2 regions of the Streptomyces sp. NPDC046197 genome follow, and region 1 is predicted to be linked to the other one. Evidence: riboswitches for the same ligand, from Rfam matches in the RefSeq annotation. Region 1 holds a riboswitch; the other holds the start of a gene.
The links. A riboswitch is a leader RNA that binds a small molecule or an ion and turns the genes downstream of it on or off. The one in region 1 is predicted to bind cyclic di-AMP.
Positions count from the first base shown of each region.

Region 1 (5,271 bases):
CGAAGTCGATCGTCGCCTCCGCGTTGCCGCCCGTGCCCTTGACCGCGACCACCGTGCCGAGGCCGAACTGGTCGTGGGTGACCCGGTCGCCGACGGCCAGCGACACCACCGGCTTGTCGGCGGCCCGGCGCGTGGCGAAGCCGGAGGCGCCGGACGCCGACGAGCGGGACCGGGACGACGACAGCGAGGCGGCCACGCCGGCGGCCGGACCGGACGCCGCCGGAGCCATGGCCCCCATGCGCTTCCAGTCGACGTGCGCCGCCGGGATCTCCTCCAGGAAGCGGGAGGGCGGGTTGTACGACGGCTGCCCCCAGGCGCTGCGCATCGCCGAGCGGGTCAGGTACAGCCGCTCCCGCGCGCGGGTGATGCCGACGTACGCCAGGCGGCGCTCCTCCTCCAGCTCCTTGGTCTGGCCGAGCGCCCGCATGTGCGGGAAGACGCCGTCCTCCATGCCGGTCAGGAACACCACCGGGAACTCCAGGCCCTTGGCGGTGTGCAGGGTCATCAGGGTGATGACGCCGGAGCCGTCCTCGTCCTCGTCGGGGATCTGGTCGGAGTCGGCGACCAGGGCCACCTGTTCCAGGAAGTCGGCCAGGGTGCCCTGCTCGCCCTCTGCACGCTCCTGCTCGAACTCCAGGGCGACGGCCGCGAGCTCCTGGAGGTTCTCGATGCGGGTCTCGTCCTGGGGGTCGGTGGAGGCCTGCAACTCGGCAAGGTAGCCGGTGCGTTCGAGGACCGCCTCCAGGACCGTGGCCGGGCCGGCGCCCGACTCGACGATGGTGCGCAGGTCCTCCATCAGCGTGTTGAACCGCTTGACGGCGTTGGTCGACCGCGCGGCCATGCCGTACGCCTCGTCGACGCGGCGCAGGGCCTGCGGGAAGCTGATCCTCTCCCGCTGGGCGAGGGCGTCGATCATCGCCTCGGCGCGGTCGCCGATGCCGCGCTTGGGCACGTTCAGGATGCGGCGCAGCGGCACCGAGTCCTCGGGGTTGGCCAGCACCCGCAGGTAGGCCAGGACGTCCCGGACCTCCTTGCGCTCGTAGAAGCGGACGCCGCCGACGACCTTGTAGGGCAGGCCGACCCGGATGAAGACCTCTTCGAAGACACGCGACTGGGCGTTGGTGCGGTAGAAGACGGCGACGTCGCCGGCCCTGGCCTCGCCCGCGTCGACGAGGCGGTCTATCTCGTCTGCGACGAACTGGGCCTCGTCGTGCTCGGTGTCGGCGACGTACCCGGTGATGCGGGCGCCCGCGCCTGCGTTGGTCCACAGGTTCTTCGGGCGGCGGGACTCGTTGCGCTCGATGACCGCGTTGGCGGCGGAGAGGATCGTCTGGGTGGAGCGGTAGTTCTGCTCCAGCAGGATCGTCGTCGCGTCCGGGTAGTCCTCCTCGAACTGGAGGATGTTGCGGATGGTCGCACCGCGGAAGGCGTAGATGGACTGGTCGGCGTCGCCGACCACGCACAGCTCGGCAGGCCGGAGGTCGTCCTCGCCGGGCGGCACGTCCACGGGGTGCTCAAGGGTGCCGACGAGCTCCCGTACCAGGGCGTACTGCGCGTGGTTGGTGTCCTGGTACTCGTCGACGAGGACGTGGCGGAAGCGGCGGCGGTAGTGCTCGGCGACATCGGGGAAGGCGCGCAGCAGGTTGACCGTCGTCATGATCAGGTCGTCGAAGTCGAGGGCGTTCGCCTCGCGCAGCCGCGACTGGTAGAGGGCGTAGGCCTGGGCGAGGGTCTTCTCGAAGCCGTCGGTGGCCTGGGCGGCGAAGTCCTCCTCGTCGATCAGCTCGTTCTTCAGGTTGGAGATCTTGGCGCTGAACGACTTCGGCGGATAGCGCTTGGGGTCGAGGTCCAGGTCGCGGCAGACCAGGGCCATCAGGCGCTTGGAGTCGGCGGCGTCGTAGATCGAGAAGGAGGAGGTGAAGCCGAGCTTCTTGCTCTCCCGGCGCAGGATGCGCACGCACGCGCTGTGGAAGGTCATCACCCACATGGCGTTCGCGCGCGGGCCGACGAGCTGCTCGACGCGTTCCTTCATCTCGCCCGCGGCCTTGTTGGTGAAGGTGATCGCGAGGATCTGGCCGGGGTGGACGCCCCGCTCGCCGAGCAGGTGGGCGATGCGGTGGGTGAGCACGCGGGTCTTGCCGGAGCCCGCGCCGGCCACGATGAGCAGCGGCGAACCGGAGTGGACGACCGCGGCGCGCTGGTTCTCGTTGAGACCCTCCAGGAGCACGGCGGGGTCCACGGCCGGGCGCGGGGCGCCGTCGCGGTAGTACGCGTCCCGGTCCGGCGGCAGGTCGAACTTCCCGCCGAACAGATCGTCCGGAACCGGCTCCGGAGCGTGATCGTCCTCGGGCGGCGGTGCGGGTTCTTCCTCGCGGCCGTGGGAGGCCTGGAGGTCCGCCAGGAAGCTGTCGTCAAAGAGGCTGCTCATCGCTCTACGAGTCTAGGGCGCCCCACCGACAACCCGTGGCCGCCCTGAAAACTCCGCGAACCTTCCGAGCCGGGCGGTCCTCGCTCCACGGCCCGGGAAGCCGAGCGGTCCCCGCTCCCCGGGCCGGGAAGCCGAGCGGTCCCCGCTCCCCGGGCCGGGAACTTTCCCGTCCCAGCGACCGGTCAGTGTCTTCACGCTGTGGAGCCGCGTGGTCACGTCGATGTGATTTTCAAATGAGGTTACGAAAATGTATCGGGCATATCGCACATCAACCTTCACATCAGCCACACGAGTTGGCTACCGTGCCGTCGGGCCGCACGACCCCCTTCCGGCGAACCGTCGCCGGGCCGCGCGGCCTCCGCCGAGTCCGGCATCGCCGACACGCGAGCCGGAGCCGGGGACCCACCCAGAACCCCCGGGGTGAATCGGTCCGACCCTCCCGCGAGGACCGTAGGGCAACCCTTCCGAACCACCCGCCCGAACCCGACAGCTAACCCGGTAGGCGGACCGTGGAAGGAGTCGTCCCCCTTGGCGTCGCACCGCAAGACGCGCCCCGCCGTTACGGTCTCGGCAGGCCTGCGCACCCCCGCGCTGGCCACGGCCGCCATCACCTCCGTGGCCCTGCTCTCCCAGACGGCCAACGCCGCCCCCTCCGGCGGCAGGCCGAGCATCGAAGAGGTCGAGAAGAAGGTCGACGACCTGTACCGCCAGGCGGAGTCGGCGACCGAGAAGTACGACGCGGCCAAGGAGAACACCGCCAAGCAGCGCAAGCGCGTGGCCGCTCTCCTCGACGACGTCGCCAGGCGCACGGACATGCTCAACAAGGCGCGCGAGAAGCTGGGCTCCTTCGCCGCGGCCCAGTACCGCACCGGAGCCGCCGCACCGGACACCGCCACCTTCCTGCTGGCGGACACTCCGGAGGGATACTTCGACCAGGCCCAGCTGATGAGCCGGCTCACCGCGCGTCAGAAGGGCATGGTCGACGACTACGTCACCCAGCAGTCCGCGACCATGAAGAAGCGCCGGGAGGCCACCCAGAGCCTCGAAACGCTGTCCGAGTCGCAGGGCGACATCAAGACGGCCAAGGCCACCGTCCAGAAGAAGCTGGCCGACGCGCGCGAACTGCTGTCCAAGCTGAACACCGAGGAGAAGGCGCGGCTCGCCGCGATCGAGGAGCAGAAGCGGGAGCAGGCCGCCCGCAGAGCCGCGGAACTGGCGAAGCAGCAGGCGCAGGAGCAGGCCGCCCAGCGACAGAACAGCACCTCGGCCCCCGCCACGGGGACCTCCGGGTCCGCCGGGCCTGCCGGGAGCTCGGGATCCTCAACGGGTTCCTCGTCGTCCGGCTCCTCCTACACCAGCAAGGCCGACAAGGCCCTCGCCTTCGCCCGCGCCCAGATCGGCAAGCCGTACGTCTGGGGCGCGACCGGCCCCGGCTCGTACGACTGCTCCGGCCTCACCCAGGCCGCGTGGAGAGCCGCCGGCGTCAGCCTGCCGCGCACGACGTACGACCAGGTCAACGCGGGGACGACGGTCCCGCTCTCCGAGGCGCGGCCCGGCGACCTGGTCTTCTTCTACGACGACATCAGCCACGTCGGCCTCTACATCGGCAACGGCATGATGATCCACGCCCCGAAGCCCGGCGCCTACGTCCGCGAGGAGTCGATCTACTACGGCGGCGAGTCGGCGATCCACAGCGTGGTGCGCCCGGCCTGACGCACGGGCGGCACCGGCCCCCCTGCTGCCGACGCGCGGCACGGGGGCCGTCTCACGTCCACAGCACGGCGATGAAGATGTTCACCATGGTCAGCAGGCCCACCAGGCCGAACAGCCGCTTGTCCACCGTTTCCTCGTCCCGCTTGACGTAGACCAGGCCGAGGATCACGACCAGCAGCGCCAGCTTCACGCCGATCTTGACGGTGTTGACGTGGTGGCCCTCGGCCTGGTTGAGCCCGACCAGGACGGCGCCGGTGACCAGCATGGTCAGCGCACCGTGCAGCATCCCGGGCACGAACCGGGCCGTACCCCGGCCCATCGCCTTCATCTGGGTGAGGAAACCGCCGAGCAGCGCGGCGATGCCGATGATGTGCAGGGCGACGAAGAGATGGATGAGTACGTCCATGAGGCGGGAGCCTAGCCAGAGGCCCTCCCGCCCCCGGACACCGGGCCGCCGCACGGCCGGCACCGCTGGGTGTGTGGATGCGCCCCCAAGGCGCCCCCATAGCACTCCGCCGTCCCCGCCCCGTCCCGAACCGCCGCATCGGTCATCGCTCCGCGTGAAGCCGACGCCCTCCCGCCGGGATCACGGTCACATGCGGTCACCCGCCGCACGGCTGTCGCCAGTTCCGTACTTGGCGTTACCGGGCGGACACGGACAGGTTTAGCGTCCTCCCCCAGGTGACCGGCTCCCCATCGCCGCCCGGGCCAGGGCGGCAGTCGGACACCACCGCCGAGAAGGTCCGGCGGCGGCCTGCTCCCCCTGTGCGAGCCGCCGCCGGACGTGACAGCCGCCCCACGGTCCAACCCGGGGGACGTCGCGGTCGTAGAAGGGACGTGACGGTCCACGTGGCAGCGCATCGCAAGCCCCGACAGCGCTCGCTCGGCGGGGGCACCGCCCGTACCGCCGCCACCATCGCCCTGGCGGGCGCGGCGACCGCGACGGGCTTCGACGGCACCGGACACGCCGGGCCGCAGCCGACGCCGGAGCAGGTCAGGGCCGAGGTGGACAAGCTGTACCAGGAGGCGGAGGTCGCCACCGAGAAGTACAACGGCGCCAAGGAGAAGGCGGACGCGGCCGGGAAACGGCTGAACACGCTGCGGGACGAGGCGGCGCGCGAGCAGGAGAG
Region 1 is NZ_JBEYZY010000002.1:340,992-346,262, reverse strand. Features, by position in the region: gene pcrA (DNA helicase PcrA) at 1-2,428, opposite strand, end outside; cyclic di-AMP (ydaO/yuaA leader) riboswitch at 2,793-2,949, shown strand; gene AB0A61_RS04305 (NlpC/P60 family protein) at 2,957-4,141, shown strand; gene AB0A61_RS04300 (hypothetical protein) at 4,194-4,547, opposite strand; gene AB0A61_RS04295 (NlpC/P60 family protein) at 4,991-5,271, shown strand, end outside.

Region 2 (5,271 bases), 200 kb from region 1:
ACGACGTAGCGAGCGGCCTTGCGCCGCCCCCAGCGCAGGTCGTCGGCCTCCTCGGCGCCCGAGCTGCCGTCGGATTCGTACGGTGCCATCTGTGCCTTACCTCCGTCGTCGGCGGCGGCTGTCCGTCTGCACTCTCCCCGAGCTCGCGCTTCGCTGGAGCGGGGCGGTGCCCCCACCACCCCGAGCCGCCATTCTCACCCATTTCGGTGAGGAGTGGTGTTGTCCGTGTTCTCCATCTGACCAAATCCGCCCCGAAGAAGCGTCAGACTCCGGAGCCAACTCCGTGTACACCTGGGGTATGACACGAGGGCCCGGCGCCTCCCCCGCCCCGTAGGGGTCGTACGGGGAGGCGCCACCACGGGCGGCCGGTGCCGGTGGCCGCCCGAGTGGCCGGGGGGCGCCGGGTGACCGGTGGCCCCCGGCGTGGCTGGTGACGGGCGGCGTGGCCGGTGGCCGGTGACTCAGTGCTGCACGAACACGTAGTCGGCCTGGTACGGGACGGCGGCGACGGTGCCCGGGAAGCACGTGCCGGTCGGGGCGACACCGCCGACGGTGTTCAGCCGCAGGATCTCCGCGGTACCGGCGAGCAGGCCGTGGTGGCGGCCGGCCGGGGCGGCCTTGAGGTCGAGCTCCGGGATGTTGCCGTCCCCGTTCGGGGCCTTGGTGAGGACCACCCCGGTGACAGCGCTGCCGTCCGGCGCGACCCACCGCGGGGTGCCGGAGCCGGGCTTCACGAACGAGTGCCGGATTCCGCCGCCGAGCAGGGCGGCGACGTCCCGCCGGGCGAAGGCGTGGCTGCCGTCGGCGCCCGCCTCGCACCGGTAGATCTGCCGCCCCTTGATGACCGAGGCCTGGAAGTTGCCCAGGGCGTGCCGGAAGTCGACGGCGGTGGTGACCTTGTGCAGCTGGCCCCGGACGGCCCCGCCGGGGAACCCGGCGGTGTGGAGATTGGCGTAGAAGGACCCGGGGTCGTTGGTGAGCTGCTTGAGCAGGGCGGAGTCGCGGACGTCGACGGTGCCGACGAGGCTGTGGCCGTTGCGCCGGTGGGCCTTGCCCAGCAGCTTGCTGAAGTCGATCTTGACTCCGCCGTTGGTGCCCTTGGCCCCCTGGTGGATGTGGAGCATGGTCGGCGTGCCGGTGCCGCGCCAGGTCACGGCGACGGACACCTTGCTGCCCCTGACCTTGATGAACTCGAGTGCGGCGCCGTCCTTGTCCCCCACGGCCGGCCCGCCCTGCACGGGCACCTCATTGGCACCCCGAAGGCTTGCCACGAGGACCGTTCCCCCGGTCTTCGCCGTGCCGCCGCCTCCCGTGTGGCGTCCGCTCGCGGCGGCGGCCGGCACCGCAGCGGCGGCCACACCGCCGATCGCGGCCACCGCGACCGCGGCGACGAGCAGGCCCTTACGGCGCTTCGAGAACGTCGCGTTCATGCCCATGATGTCGTTTCCCCCCATATCTCAGCTGACGCCCCCTGCGTCAGCTTCTGGGCGTGAGTACGGAATAGATCCCAGATTGGACTCAGTCCAGAAATGTGAGCCGCGTCACACACCCGGATGCCGACAGACATACAGAACTATCAGGACATTTCACGCAGAGGGTTGGCGCCGGGGCAGGTGAAGAACTAGCCCGCCCGGTGGACCACCGCGTCGCACAGCTCCATCAGGGAGGTCTTCGCGTCGCACTCCTTGAGCGGTGCCAGCGCGGCCCGCGCCTCCTCGGCGTACCGCACGGTGTCACGCCGCGCCTGCTCCAGCGCGGGATGCACCCGCAGCTCGGCCAGCGCCTGGGCGTGCCGGGCGTCGTCGCTCAGGTCGGAGTCGAGCAGCTCGCACAGCGCGACGTCCTCGGCCAGGCCCAGCCGTGCCGCGCGTTCCCGCAGCCGCAGCACCGGAAGCGTCGCGATCCCCTCCCGGAGATCCGTTCCCGGCGTCTTCCCGGACTCGTGCGAGTCCGACGCGATGTCCAGCACGTCGTCCGCCAGCTGGAAGGCGACTCCCAGCCGCTCCCCGTACTGGGTGAGCACGTCCACGACCGTCTCGTCGGCGCCGGACATCATCGCCCCGAACCGGCAGGACACGGCCACCAGCGAGCCCGTCTTGCCGCCCAGCACGTCCAGGTAGTGGTCGACCGGGTCCCGCCCGTCCTGCGGCCCCGCCGTCTCCAGAATCTGCCCGGTGACCAGCCGCTCGAACGCCACGGCCTGCACGCGCACCGCCTCCGGGCCGAGGTCGGCGAGGATCTGCGAGGCCCGGGCGAACAGGAAGTCGCCGGTGAGGACCGCGACCGAGTTCCCCCAGCGGGTGTTCGCGCTGGCCACCCCACGCCGCACCGCGGCCTCGTCCATCACGTCGTCGTGGTACAGCGTCGCGAGATGGGTCAGCTCCACCACCACGGCCGACGGTACGATCCCCGGCGCATACGGGTCTCCGAACTGCGCCGCGAGCATCACGAGCAGCGGCCTGAATCGCTTCCCGCCCGCCCGCACGAGGTGCTGGGCGGCCTCCGTGATGAAGGGGACCTCGCTCTTCGTGGCTTCGAGCAACCCTTCCTCGACAGCCGCCAACCCGGCCTGGACATCGGCTTCGAGAGCCTGGTCCCGCACGCTCAGCCCGAACGGCCCGACGACGGTCACGAGGGGTCTCCTGTCTGCTGGTGTCTGCTGGGTACTACACGGTTTGTCGATAGGTCGCTGCCAACACTCAAGTCAGCGTATCCGGTCACGTTTCGATCACCGATAGCGCCCACCCATACAGGCCAGGCGGTATCGGATCACGCCCGGTATGTTTTTGATCAACCAATAAGAACAGATATTTGTCGACTTACCCCTCTTACCTCGTTCATCCGTCTTCGTCACCGGATCGACGCCACTGCGCCACCCTCGCCCACGGACGACATCCGAACGGACCACGGTGGCGCTCACCGCCACGACACGCCGCACGATCCGCGCGCAACCAGCACCCGGCGCCCGGTGCCCGATGCCCGGCAACCGATACTCCGACCCGCCTCCGACCACCGGCTTCGACCACCGGCTTCGACCACCGGTGCCGAAGCTGCGGCGTCGACCTTCGCCGGGACCTCCACCCCCACCCCCTTGAGACATGCCCACCCCGGCGCACCTCCGCCCTCGGCCCTCTGCGCTCGACCCCGGGCCCTCCTCCGAGCGGGCCGGCCCGGCTTCGGTGCGCCTGCACACCCCCGAAAGTGACAGCCCTCACACGCCGCTCCCGGATTGCCCGATTTACCCTTATTGAGGCGCCAATTCCCCTTAGCCGCATATGCACTTCAGCCACCAAACCGTGAATTGGGTCACGTCGGCCCCACGACGCCGCCTCCCCCGCTTATCCCCGTTTCCCCTTTCTCCACACGCCAGTTGACCCTTGACATTCGCAAAGGATCAATCTCCTCATACGCCTCACATCAAGGTCAACTAGGACGATGTGTGAATCGGCTACTTGTTTCGGACATGTGCTCTCGCATACGTTCCCGGCCGTCGGGCGGACGCCGAATCCTGCCGCCGCCCGGGAACCCATCGACCGAACCACGCATGGCAGGAGCGGGGGACCCAGGTAAGTCGCCGGGCCGGCGTCGTACGTAACCGTCGTACGCCGTGCCGGAACGGCTCGGGGTGAAGCCGGTGCCCTCAGGGGCACGGCCGGGCACCTCCCAGCCCGAACCCGACAGCTCACCTCGCAGGCGACGGAGAGGAATCAACCATGCCCGCAAAGGGTCTGCTCCGCCGTTTCCGCACCGCCCGCCCCGCCCGCACCCTGGCCGTCGTCGGCACCGGTGCGGCCGTTCTCGCCCTGCCGCTCGTCGGCGCGACCACCGCCTCCGCGGCCCCCACGACGTCCGTCAAGGCCGTCGCCACGGTCGGGTACCCGAACAACCTCGACGGCTGGATCCGCGCGTCGCTCGCGCTCATGGCGCACAAGGGCATCCCGGGCACGTACAACGGCATCTACCGCAACGTCATGCGCGAGTCGTCGGGCAACCCGCTGGCCATCAACCTGTGGGACTCGAACGCGGCCAAGGGCATCCCGTCCAAGGGTCTGCTCCAGGTCATCGACCCGACGTTCCGGGCGTACCACGTCTCCGGCACGTCCTACGACATCTACGACCCGGTCGCGAACATCACGGCAGCCTGCAACTACGCGGCCGCCCGGTACGGCTCGATAGACAACGTCCACGGCGCGTACTGACATTGAGATCCGGCGGGCGCGCGGCAGCCGTGCGCCCGCTGACGTTCCCTGACGCTCCCCGGCGCTGCCCGAGGGCCCCCTGACACCCTCCGGTGCCTAGTGCCCCGGCAACAGTCGGTCGAGGACGACGGCGATGCCGTCGTCCTCGTTCGACAAGGTGACCTCGTCGGCCACCGCCTTGAGCTCGGGATGCGCGTTCGCCATGGCGACGCCGCGGGCGGCCCACTGGAACATGGGGATGTCGTTCGGCATGTCGCCGAAGGCCAGGGCGTGTTCGCGGCGGAGCCCCAGATGTTCGGCGGCCAGCGCCAGCCCGGTCGCCTTGTTGATGCCGCAGGGCTGGAGCTCGACCGTCCCCGGCCCCGACATGGTGACCGTCGCGAGGGAACCGACCACGCTCCGGGCCGCCGCCGCCAGTTCGTCGTCGGACAGCGTGGGATGGCGCAGCAGCACCTTGCTGATGGGCGCGCACCACAGGTCGTCGCGCCGCTCGACCCGCACCGCGGGCAGGGTCGGGTGCGGCATGAGGTACCCGGGCTCGATGAGCGTCAGCCCGTCCACGCCGTCCTGGTCGACTGCGGCATACACCTGCCCGACCTCGGCCTCGATCTTGCCGAGCGCGGTCTCGGCCAGTTCCCGGTCCAGGGTGACCGACCACAGCAGCCGGTGCACCCCGGCGTCGTAGAGCTGCGCGCCCTGCCCGCACACGGCGAGCCCGGCGGTACCCAGGTCGTCGAGCAGCGGGCGCACCCGCGGCACCGGCCGCCCGGTCACCACCAGATGCCGGGCGCCGGCCGCCGCCACCCGGGCGAGCGCGGCGAGGGACCGGTCGGACAGGGTGTCGTCGCCGCGCAGCAGCGTTCCGTCCAGGTCCGTGGCGATGAGGGCATATGCGAGGGGTGCGGCCATGATCAGAGAATACGGATGAGCCGCCCCACCGACTCGATGCGAATCGGACGACCCAGCCGCTCACTGCCGTCCCGGCCGCAACCCCCAACTCCCCTCGCCGCGTCGGCTCTTCACCAGGGGGTCCCGCCGGTTCCGTCGTGGTGCTGCCGCGGCGGCCGAACCT
Region 2 is NZ_JBEYZY010000002.1:136,999-142,269, reverse strand. Features, by position in the region: gene AB0A61_RS03330 (DUF2092 domain-containing protein) at 1-89, opposite strand, end outside; gene AB0A61_RS03325 (CHRD domain-containing protein) at 462-1,430, opposite strand; gene AB0A61_RS03320 (polyprenyl synthetase family protein) at 1,622-2,632, opposite strand; cyclic di-AMP (ydaO/yuaA leader) riboswitch at 3,522-3,711, shown strand; gene AB0A61_RS03315 (transglycosylase SLT domain-containing protein) at 3,714-4,199, shown strand; gene AB0A61_RS03310 (HAD family hydrolase) at 4,296-5,108, opposite strand.
Region 2: another riboswitch for cyclic di-AMP. It lies ahead of AB0A61_RS03315 (transglycosylase SLT domain-containing protein); the one in region 1 lies ahead of AB0A61_RS04305 (NlpC/P60 family protein).